3 regions of the Mesorhizobium sp. BHbdii genome follow, and region 1 is predicted to be linked to each of the others. Evidence: predicted binding sites of a transcription regulator. Region 1 holds the regulator's gene; each other region holds the start of a gene.

Region 1 (3,274 bases):
CTGCGCCGCGTACGGCGCGACCAACTGGCCCGAAGGCCTGCACAAAGGATCCAACGCCGAAGCACTGTCAACATGAATTCTGATGGATTTTGGTGTCTGCCGGCTTTTTTTCGAGCCTCGGAATAAACAATGACAGGTCCTTCTGCTTCTGCCAGTGTTTGTCGGCCTGACGGCTTCCGATTCATGAGCGGCCGCGGCAATAGGGAGGACGCTAAACAATGTCGGTTGGGATCCGCCATGACGATTTGCGCCGGCGCAACCGGGCGATGGTTATTTCGGCCGTACGCCGCGCAGGGCAGCCGTCACGGACCGAGATCGCCGCAACCACCGGCCTCAGCCATTCGACCATATCGGCGATCTCTTCCGACCTGATCCACGAAGGCATCCTGGCCGAGAGCAAGGCGAGTGAGACCGTTTCGCTGAAACGTGGCCGGCCGCAGGTTGGCCTCAGCCTCAATCCGGAAGCCGCTGCGGTATTGGCCGTCGTGTTGTCGCTGAATTCCCTTTCGGTCGCTGTCATCGACTATGCCGGACAAGTGGTCGCCGAGAAACAGCGCCGGCTGGACACGCTGACCATGTCGCGCGACGAGCTGATCGATGAATGTGTCGCCATCGTCCGGCGCCGGCTCGAAGACCCCGACCTCGACGTCCAAAACGTCGCCCGCATCGCGCTGGCGATCCAGGGTATTACCGATTCCCATGCGCGCGCCATGTTGTGGTCGCCGATCACGCCGCAGACGAACATCGCCTTCGCCGACATTCTGGAACGCGAGTTCGGCATCCCGGCCATCATGGAGAACGACTGCAACATGATGGCCGTGGCGCTGCGCTGGCGCGACCCGGATCGCTACCGCGACGATTTCATCGCCATCCTGCTCTCGCATGGCATCGGTATGGGGCTGGTGCTGAAGGGCGAGCTGTTCACCGGCACCCATTCCTCAGGCGGCGAATTCGGCCACATGATTCATCGGCCGGGCGGCGCGCTTTGCCGCTGCGGGCGGCGCGGTTGCGTCGAGGCTTATGCCGGCAATTACGCTATCTGGCGCAACGCAAGGCAATTGAGCGAGAACGCCGAGCCGGTCGCCGATGTCAGCGACGCCGAGATGCGGGCACTGGCGGCCCGGGCGCGCGAGACGGACGGACCGGAGCGCGAAGCCTACCGCAAGGCCGGCGAGGCGCTCGGCTTCGGGCTCGGCAGCCTGTTCGCGCTGATCGATCCGGCGCCGGTCGCCATGGTCGGTCCCAGCGCTGCCGCCTTCGACCTGATCGAGCCGGCCCTGCGCGAGGCCATCGCCCAGACCGCCGGCGGCGAGCATTCGGGTTCGATTTCCTTCGACACCGAGCCGAACGAACTGCCGCTGATCCGAGAAGGCTGCGCCATGCGGGCGCTGAGCTTCGTCGACCAGGAGATCTTCGGGCCGAGCATCCAGGCACGAGCCGGTTCGGTCGGAAAGAACGTGGCTTGAACTCGAAGGCAGGGATCCCCGGATCGCGACTTGGGGTGTGTTGAGATTCAGGTCAGGCCGAGTCGAGAATGGTGGGTTCCGAGAACGGAGCGGAGCGTACTTTTGGGTACGTGAGCACCGGAAGCGCAGGAAGCCGGCGTTCGCAGGCCCGGCACCACCTGAATATCAGCACATCCCTAGTCTTCCCTGATGGCATAGCCCGCGCCGCGGATGGTGCGGATGACATCGGGCATGCGACCATTGTTGACCGCCTTGCGCAACCGGCCGACATGGACGTCCACCGTGCGCTCGTCGATGTAGATCGTCTCGCCCCAGACATTGTCGAGCAACTGGCTGCGCGAGAAGACCCGACCCGGGTGCCGCATCATGAATTCGAGCAGCCGGAATTCGGTCGGCCCGAGCCGGATCTCGCTCTTCTTGCGATAGACCCTGTGCGATTCGCGATCGAGCATGATGTCGCCGACCTTCAGCACGCTGGACAGTACTTCCGGCTTGGCGCGGCGCAGCAGCGCCTTGACCCTGGCCATGAATTCCGGTGTCGAGAACGGCTTGACCAGATAGTCGTCGGCCCCGGTGGAAAGGCCGCGCACCCGGTCGCTCTCCTCGCCGCGCGCGGTCAGCATGATGATCGGCAGCCGCTCGGTTTCGGGACGCACCCGAAGGCGCCGGCAAAGCTCGATGCCCGAAACCGCCGGCACCATCCAGTCGAGCACCAGAAGATCGGGCACATTTTCCTGCAGCCGGATTTCGGCCTCGTCGCCGCGCGTCACCACCTCGACCTGATAGCCTTCGGATTCCAGATTGTAGCGGAGGAGGACGCCCAGCGGCTCTTCATCCTCCACCACCATGATGCGCGGCGCGATCATCGGCCGGTCACTCCTGTCATGTCGCCGGCGCCGACATCGTCGTTTCGTCGAGCTTCGGGCGATCCGCCGGCAATTGCTCCCCGGTCACGACAAAGTAGGCGTTTTCGGCTATGTTGGTGACATGATCGCCGATGCGTTCGAGATTCTTGGCGCAAAACAGAAGATGCGTGCAGGCGGTGATGTTGCGCGGATCCTCCATCATGTAGGTCAGGAGTTCGCGGAAAACCGCGGTGTATTTCACGTCGATCTTCTGGTCGTCGGCGCGCAGTTCTTTCAAAGCGCCGGCATTGCGCGACACATAGTGCTCAACCACCCCGCGGAGCTGCACAAGAACGAGATCCGCCATCGCGTCGATACCGTGCGACAGATTACGCGGCGTGGCGCTCTGCCCGACTGCGCTGACCCGCTTGGCTATGTTTTTGGCCAAATCGCCGATGCGCTCGAGATCACCGGCCATGCGGATTGCGCCGACCACGGCGCGCAGATCTTGCGCCATCGGCTGCCGCTTGGCGATCAGCGTGATCGCGCTATCGTCGAGTTCGCGCTGCCGCGCATCCATGATCGCGTCGTCCGAGACGACACGCTGCGCCATCGCATTGTCTGACGCAAGCAACGCGCGGATCGAGGCTGCGACCATCGCGGCGGCGAGCTCGTCCATGTCGCGGATCAGCCTGTCGATGTGCTCCAGTTCCTCGTCGAAAGATGCGACGGTGTGTTCACCCATGATCCTGTCCTCGTGTTCGAAATTCGCTGCCGGACCGCTCAGCCGAACCGGCCGGTGATGTAGTCCTGGGTGCGCTTGTCGTCGGGATTGGTGAACATCTTGTCGGTTGCGCCCTCCTCGACCAGGTAGCCGAGATGGAACATCGCCGTGCGTTGCGACACGCGCGCTGCCTGCTGCATCGAGTGGGTGACGATGACGATCGTGTAGTTCTGGCGCAG
Region 2 (3,274 bases), on a different contig from region 1:
GCCAGGCACTCCGCCCTCTGGCTGGGCGCTGGTCGGGGTTAGTCATGTCGGCATCTGCGGCACCGATTATCATATCTTCGAGGGCAAGCATCCGTTCCTCGCTTATCCCCGCATCATGGGCCACGAGGTTTCCGGCACTGTGATCGAGGCCGGCGAAGGCGTCGATCTGGCCGTTGGCGAACCGGTGATCATCAATCCCTATCTCGCTTGCGGCAAATGCATCGCCTGCCGGCAAGGCAAGCCTAATTGCTGCGTCAGGATCGAGGTGCTCGGCGTCCACCGCGACGGCGCCATGTGCGAACGGATCCTGGTGCCGGCGCAGAATCTCTACCCGGCCAACGGCCTGTCGCTGGCCGAGGCCGCCGCCGTCGAATTCCTGGCGATCGGGGCGCATGCCGTTCGGCGCTCGCTGGCGCAGCCCGGCGCGCGCACGCTGGTCATCGGCGCCGGGCCGATCGGGCTCGGCACGGCGCTGTTTGCCCGCATCGCCGGTCTCGACGTGACGCTGCTCGACATGAGTGCCGAGAGGCTGGGTTTCGCCGCAAGCGAACTCGACTTTGCCACCCTCGACGGCTCGAAGGGATCGGCAACCGATCTGGCGCGGGAGGCGACTGACGGCGAAGGCTTTGACGTGGTTTTCGACGCCACTGGCAACACCCAGTCAGTCCAGTCGGCTTTTGCCCATGTCGCGCATGGTGGGACGCTGGTCCTGGTCAGCGTCGTCAAGGACGACATCGTCTTTTCCGACCCCGAATTCCACAAGCGCGAGATGACGCTGATCGGCAGCCGCAACGCGCTGCGCGCCGACTTCGACCATGTCGCCGCCTCGATCCGCGACGGCGCGGTGCCGCTGGCAAAGCTCGTCACCCATCGCACGACGCTTGGCGACACACCGCGCGACCTCGGCCGCTGGGCGCATGAGAAATCCGGCCTGATCAAGGCGGTCATTCAGGTCGGATGAGACCGGGATAGACGCGCACCTACCTACCGCGCCGACAATTTGAGCTCGACGCGCTCAGCCGGAAAGCGCGTTTCGGCGAACTGGATCGGCTGGCCGTCCGGCGTGACATTGACCGCGACCGTGACCAGCACGATGGCGCCGGACTGCAGATCGAGATCGGCGAGATCGGCGGCATCTGCGTGGCGCGCCGACAGCACTGTCGATTGCCTGAGATAGTCACTGATGCCGAAACGCTGGAGCGAGGCGGTCACCGATCCAGTTTCCGCGATAGCGGCCTCAATGCCTTCGAAGCGTTTCGCATCGAACCAGCCGGTGGCACGCGAGACCGGCTGTCCGTCGGCTTCGCCGCGCGTCTCAAGGCGTATGACATTCGAACCCTTGGCAAGCCCCAGCCCTTCGGCGACGCGCCGGCTGGCCGGCTCGACCGCCGATTCGAGCAGCACGCTGCGGCGCTCCGTCGCCTGCCCTTGCAAGCCCTCTGAAAAACGGGTGCGGGCGCCGATCGGATAGGACAGCCGCTTGCGCGAAAGCACGAAAGTGCCGCGCCCCTGTTCGGCCCTCAGCACGCCATCCTGCACCAGTGCTGCGATGGCGCTGCGCACCGTATGGCGGTTGACGGCATAACGCTCCGCCAGTGCAATCTCCGGTGGCAGCGCGGCATTCTCGGCAAAGTCGCCGATAGCGATCGAATGCAGGATCTGGTCGGCGATCTGCCGCCACAGCGAGACGCCGCTGCGCCGCTCTATGCTGCTGGCAATCTGTTGCCCGATCATCTCTTGCCCCGATCTTTTTCGCCCTGTCATCCATCCGTCATGGACACGCTTTAGAGAATAGGTATAATTTGTATAATTGTCTACATCATTATACAAATTCGGAACGAGAAGGAATGGCTGCCATGCGAGGACAGGAAGCGCGCGATCAGGCTGAGCGCAAGGCCGTCATGGCGACCCTGGCGCAATCGACCGGCGACGATATCGTCCGGCTTTGGAACGCAGCCGGCCTGCCTTCGGAAGCAGAACTCCTGCGCGGTCCCGAAACCGGCCTGGTCACCGTGCGGGGCCGCATCGGCGGCGGCGGCGCACCATTCAATGTCGGCGAGGCGACGGTCACCCGCGCCACCGTCCGGCTCGCATCCGGACAGCTCGGCCACTGCTACGCGCTCGGCCGTGACAAGCAGAAAGCAAAACTGGCGGCGATCGCCGACGCGCTCTGGCAGGATCCTGCCCTGCGCCGCGAGGTCGAGACAAAACTCATTGCGCCGCTGCAGGCCGCACTGGCCGGCGCACGTGAACGGCGGCGCGCCGAGACGGCGGCAACGAAGGTCGATTTCTTCACCATGGTACGCGGAGAAGACTGATGGACATCGCAACGCAAGCGATCGAGGGCGGCTTTGCCGATCCGGTGTTCGACGCCCAGACGGTGTTCCGCGCCGTGATGGATGCGATGGCGCGGCCGGGCACCCTGCAGCCCCTGCCGATCTTTGCCCGCCCTGCGGCGCCACTGTCGGCCACCGCGGGCGCCATCGCGCTGGCGCTGTGCGACAACGACACGCCGCTCTGGCTCGACCCCGTTTTGCAGGCCCCAGCAGCGGTGAAATCCTGGCTCGGCTTCCACACCGGCGCGCCGCTGGCCAATACGCCGGCCGACGCGCATTTCGCGCTGATCGCCACGCCGGCCGAGATGATGTCGCTCGATGGCTTTTCGCAGGGCACCCAGGACTATCCCGACCGCTCCACGACGCTGATCCTGCAGGTGAGCGATATCGTTTCAGGCGCCCCTCTGCTGCTCGAAGGTCCCGGCATCGAAATGACTGCAACCATCGCGCCGGCGCAGATGCCGCGCCATTTCGTCGAGCAATGGAAGCAGAACAACCAGCGCTTTCCGCGTGGCGTCGACATCATCATTGCCACACCCGACGGCGTTGCCTGCCTGCCGCGCACGACGCGCATCAAGACGATGGAGGCGTGATATGTATGTCGCGGTAAAAGGCGGCGAAGCGGCCATTGCCAACGCCCACTCCCTGCTCGCCGACCGCCGGCGCGGCGACCGTTCCGTGCCGGCGCTGCGCCTCGACCAGATCGTCGAGCAGTTGGCGCTCGGCGTCGACCGGGTGATGAGCGAAGGTTCGCTCTACGACCGCGAGCTGGCGGCCCTCGCCATCGTTCAGGCGCGCGGCGACATGATCGAGGCGATCTTCCTGGTTCGCGCCTATCGCACCACGCTGCCACGCTTCGGCTATACCAAGGCGATCGACACCGGCGCGATGCTGGTCGAGCGGCGCGTTTCGGCGACCTACAAGGATCTTCCTGGCGG
Region 3 (3,274 bases), on a different contig from region 1:
CCAGGTCGCCGATCTGGTTGTCGCGTTCGAGGATGTAGAGCTTGCCGTCATGCGCAGTGATCTCCGACAGCCCCATCCAGCCAGCCTCGGTCGCTTCGAGCGGATAGCGCACCGCCGACCATTCCTTGGCCTTCGGCTTGTAGGCCAAAAGCTTGACCTGGCCCTTCGCATCGTCGGCCCATTCACGCTGCATGGCCATCACCAGCGTCAGGTCGTCGCCCTCGCCGATGGTGGTGATGCCTTCGAGACCGAAGCGGGTCTGGTGGGCGAGCAGGTCCATCGGGAAGCCGATTTCCTGCTTGATCTCGCCCTTGTCGTCGACGCGCAGGATGGCGTGCGGGACGAGCTTTGCCGGATCGCCTTCATTGGCCAGCCAGAAGCCGCCTTCACCATCGGCGACGATGCCTTCGATGTCGAGCTTCTGTGCAGGATGGCCGCCACGCGTGACAATGGTCTTGCCGGTGATCAGCGCCGGCGTCTGCGTGGCATCGATCTCGAAGATCGAGGGCGCGTTGGCGTAGAACGAGTCCGAGGCCGCGAAGAGCCTGCCGGCAGTGTCGCCGGCCGCGAGCGCCGAAAGCGCACCCCAGCCGAGCGGCGTGCCGTCTGCCGTGAGCTTTGCCGTGATCGTCGGGTAAGTGGCGGGACCCTCGGAGCGCTCGTAGATCATCACGTGCGAGCGGGCGAGCCCGTCCTCGACCAGGTCGGCCTCGTTGGCGGTGACCAGGAGATTGCGCGACGGGATCGCGACCAGGCCTTCCGGACCGATGCCGGACGGCAGGATCTGGACAAACTGAGGCTCAGCACCCGTGTCTTTGTAGACGCCGACAACGGAGCCACGCTCCGAAGCGACGAAAATCAGTCTGTCTTCGCCGAAGGCGCCGGTATCGAGACCTTCCGGCTCAACGCCCTTCTTGTTGCGGGCGTCGGGATAATGGCCGGCATTCGCGACCTGGTACTCGAAGGACGGACCGGATTCGTAGAGAACCTCGCCCTTCTTGCTGAAGATCGTGAAGCCGCGCGAGCCGCCCTTGTAGTCGCCTTCGTTGGCGACGACGAGACGGTCATTGTCGAGCCATTTCACGGCGTCGGGTTCGCGCGCGACGTCTTCCATTTTGCCATCGAAAGAGAAGGCGCCGTTCTTCTTGGTGTCGATCTTGTCCAGCGTGACGGAGCCGGCCGAGAAGTGCGTGACGATCGCGCCGGTTTCGGCGTTGACGATGGCGACGTGGTTGTTTTCCTGGAGCGTGACCGCTATTTCGCCGACCTCGTTGAAGGCGACGAATTCCGGCTCCGGATCTTCCGCCGCAACTTCGGCAATGCCCGCCAGGTTGACGCTCTTCATCGTCGCGCAATCAGGCTGGCCGTCGGTCATCGTGAAAATCTTGAGGTCGCCCGCCGGCATCTGCGGAATTTCTCCGTCGTTCAGCTCCTCGTCGCGCTCGTTCTCGATGGCGATGGCCAGGAACTTGCCGTCCTTGCTGAACGCCAGCGAGTCCGGCTGGCCGCCGAGGTCGCAGGTGCCTTCGATCGCCTTGGAGGCAAGGTCGATGACGGTGAGGTTGCCCGAAGGCTTGGCTTTGCTCTTCGACGTGTTGACGCCGGCCAGCACCTTGCCGCCAATGACCACGACCGACGTCGGCTCGCCCTCGATCTTGACGATGCCGCCGGCCTTGGGCGCCTTGGGGTCGGTGATGTCGATGAAGCCGACGGCGCCGAGCGGGCTGTCGGAATAGACCAGCGTCATGCCGTCTTCGGTCGCCGTGATGATCTCGGACGAAGTCGGCGTGGTCTGCTCGACGTCCGCCGGGAGGTTTCCGGCGACGGCGAAGCTCGCGACCCGGTTGAACATCATGTCGGCATGGGCCGGCAGCGAAACGGAGGCAGCAAGCGCTGCCGTCAGGACGAAAAGCGCGGAATGGCGGGGCACGGGTGGCGTCTCCTGTTCGAATGGAAGCCACCTGCTTTGGGGGAACGACATTTCAAAGCGATGACGGATCCATGACAGTTCTGAGACAGGCGGTCAGGTCCGTCGATATTCATCTCATGCGGGCCTTCAAATGGCGGCTTTCTGCGGCCGCGATCAGCACCCCGCAGGCGCCAGCAGCAAGAAGTTCCCCCGGAAGGAAGTCCCTACTCCGCCTCGGCCACCATCTGCCGCCCGCCAACCCAGTTCCGCCAGGCTCTCTCGTCGCCGTGGAACACGTTGAGGTCGATACGGCCCCTCACCCCGTGCGACAGGCCGGAGCCGGAATACTGCCAGAACACCCATTTGCGGCCGGGATAGACCTTTGACGGGTGCTGTGCCACCGCGCGCAGCCAGAACGGATAGTCGGGGAAAGCGCCTCTGAGATTGTCGCGGTAGAAATCGGGCGCCGTGTAGATGATGGGCCGCTGGCCGTAGTGGCGCTCGAGCTTGTCCATGAACACCTGCATCTTCTCCAGCACCTTTTGCCGCGACGGCCGCCGCTTGCAGCTGGATTCGCCGTTCCACTCGACATCGATCACCGGCGGCAAGGCGCCCTCGACCCTCGGCACGTTGCGGATGAACCAGTCGGCCTGCTCGCCTGCCGTACGGCACCAGTAGAAGAAATGGTAGGCGCCGCGCTTGAGGCCGGCCGCGTCGGCGTTGCGCCAGTTCTTCATGAACATCGGATCAAGATGATCGCCGCCATCGGTCGCCTTGATGTAGGCGAAGTTCGCGCCCTGCGCGCGCAGCTTTGCCCAGTTCACGTTGCCCTGCCAGCGTGAAACGTCGACGCCGTGAACGGCGAGGTGTCTGGGCGAGGCCTTGCCGAAATTGATCGGCTTGGCGTCACGAAAACGGTAGCGCTGGACCGGCTCGGCGAGGATCGATGCTGCCCGTGCCAGCCGCTTCGGCGCAACCAGGGCAATCGGCTCGACGGGTGGTTCGATGCTGTCGGCAGGGCCTGGAGTGGCCATCGCCACAGTCTGCTCCGTCGCCTCTTCCTGCGCAAAGTCGGGTGCGGCATCGGCCGCACCGACCGACGCCACCGGCGCGGGCGGCCGCACAACGGAGCTGGTCGTCTCGCTGGACGGGACTTGCAGCGCGTCGACGCCGGACGTGGATGTGCAGCCGGCAAGGCAAAGTGACGCGATCGAGAAGATGACGACGCCTGATAACTGCATCTGGACCTGTACGCAGAACACAACAGACCGAGGGCAAGACAACGCCGCCGGACAACCGATCCAGATTACTAACGAGAAATTGCCAACAAAGTTTGAATCAAATTGTTAGGACGAGAGCTGGGCA

What was found. The regulator PhoB, encoded in region 1, activates phosphate uptake and scavenging genes when phosphate is short. The targets are predictions, from matches to a motif close to TGTCATNNANCTGTCAT.
Region 2: a site for PhoB is predicted at 1,759-1,775, ahead of phnF (phosphonate metabolism transcriptional regulator PhnF). Genes of this name have one in related genera too.
Region 3: a site for PhoB is predicted at 1,991-2,007, ahead of ACWTU8_RS10930 (esterase-like activity of phytase family protein). Genes of this name have one in related genera too.

What each region holds. Positions count from the first base shown of each region.
Region 1 covers NZ_JBSPKX010000005.1:184,171-187,444, forward strand. Annotated here, with positions in the region: gene ACWTU8_RS24365 (ROK family protein) at 219-1,466, shown strand; gene phoB (phosphate regulon transcriptional regulator PhoB) at 1,643-2,332, opposite strand; gene phoU (phosphate signaling complex protein PhoU) at 2,349-3,056, opposite strand; gene pstB (phosphate ABC transporter ATP-binding protein PstB) at 3,095-3,274, opposite strand, start outside.
Region 2 covers NZ_JBSPKX010000007.1:124,342-127,615, forward strand. Annotated here, with positions in the region: gene ACWTU8_RS27530 (zinc-binding alcohol dehydrogenase family protein) at 1-961, shown strand, start outside; gene phnF (phosphonate metabolism transcriptional regulator PhnF) at 985-1,734, opposite strand; gene phnG (phosphonate C-P lyase system protein PhnG) at 1,857-2,318, shown strand; gene phnH (phosphonate C-P lyase system protein PhnH) at 2,318-2,929, shown strand; gene ACWTU8_RS27550 (carbon-phosphorus lyase complex subunit PhnI) at 2,931-3,274, shown strand, end outside.
Region 3 covers NZ_JBSPKX010000001.1:2,242,260-2,245,533, forward strand. Annotated here, with positions in the region: gene ACWTU8_RS10930 (esterase-like activity of phytase family protein) at 1-1,930, opposite strand, end outside; gene ACWTU8_RS10935 (glycoside hydrolase family 25 protein) at 2,134-3,150, opposite strand.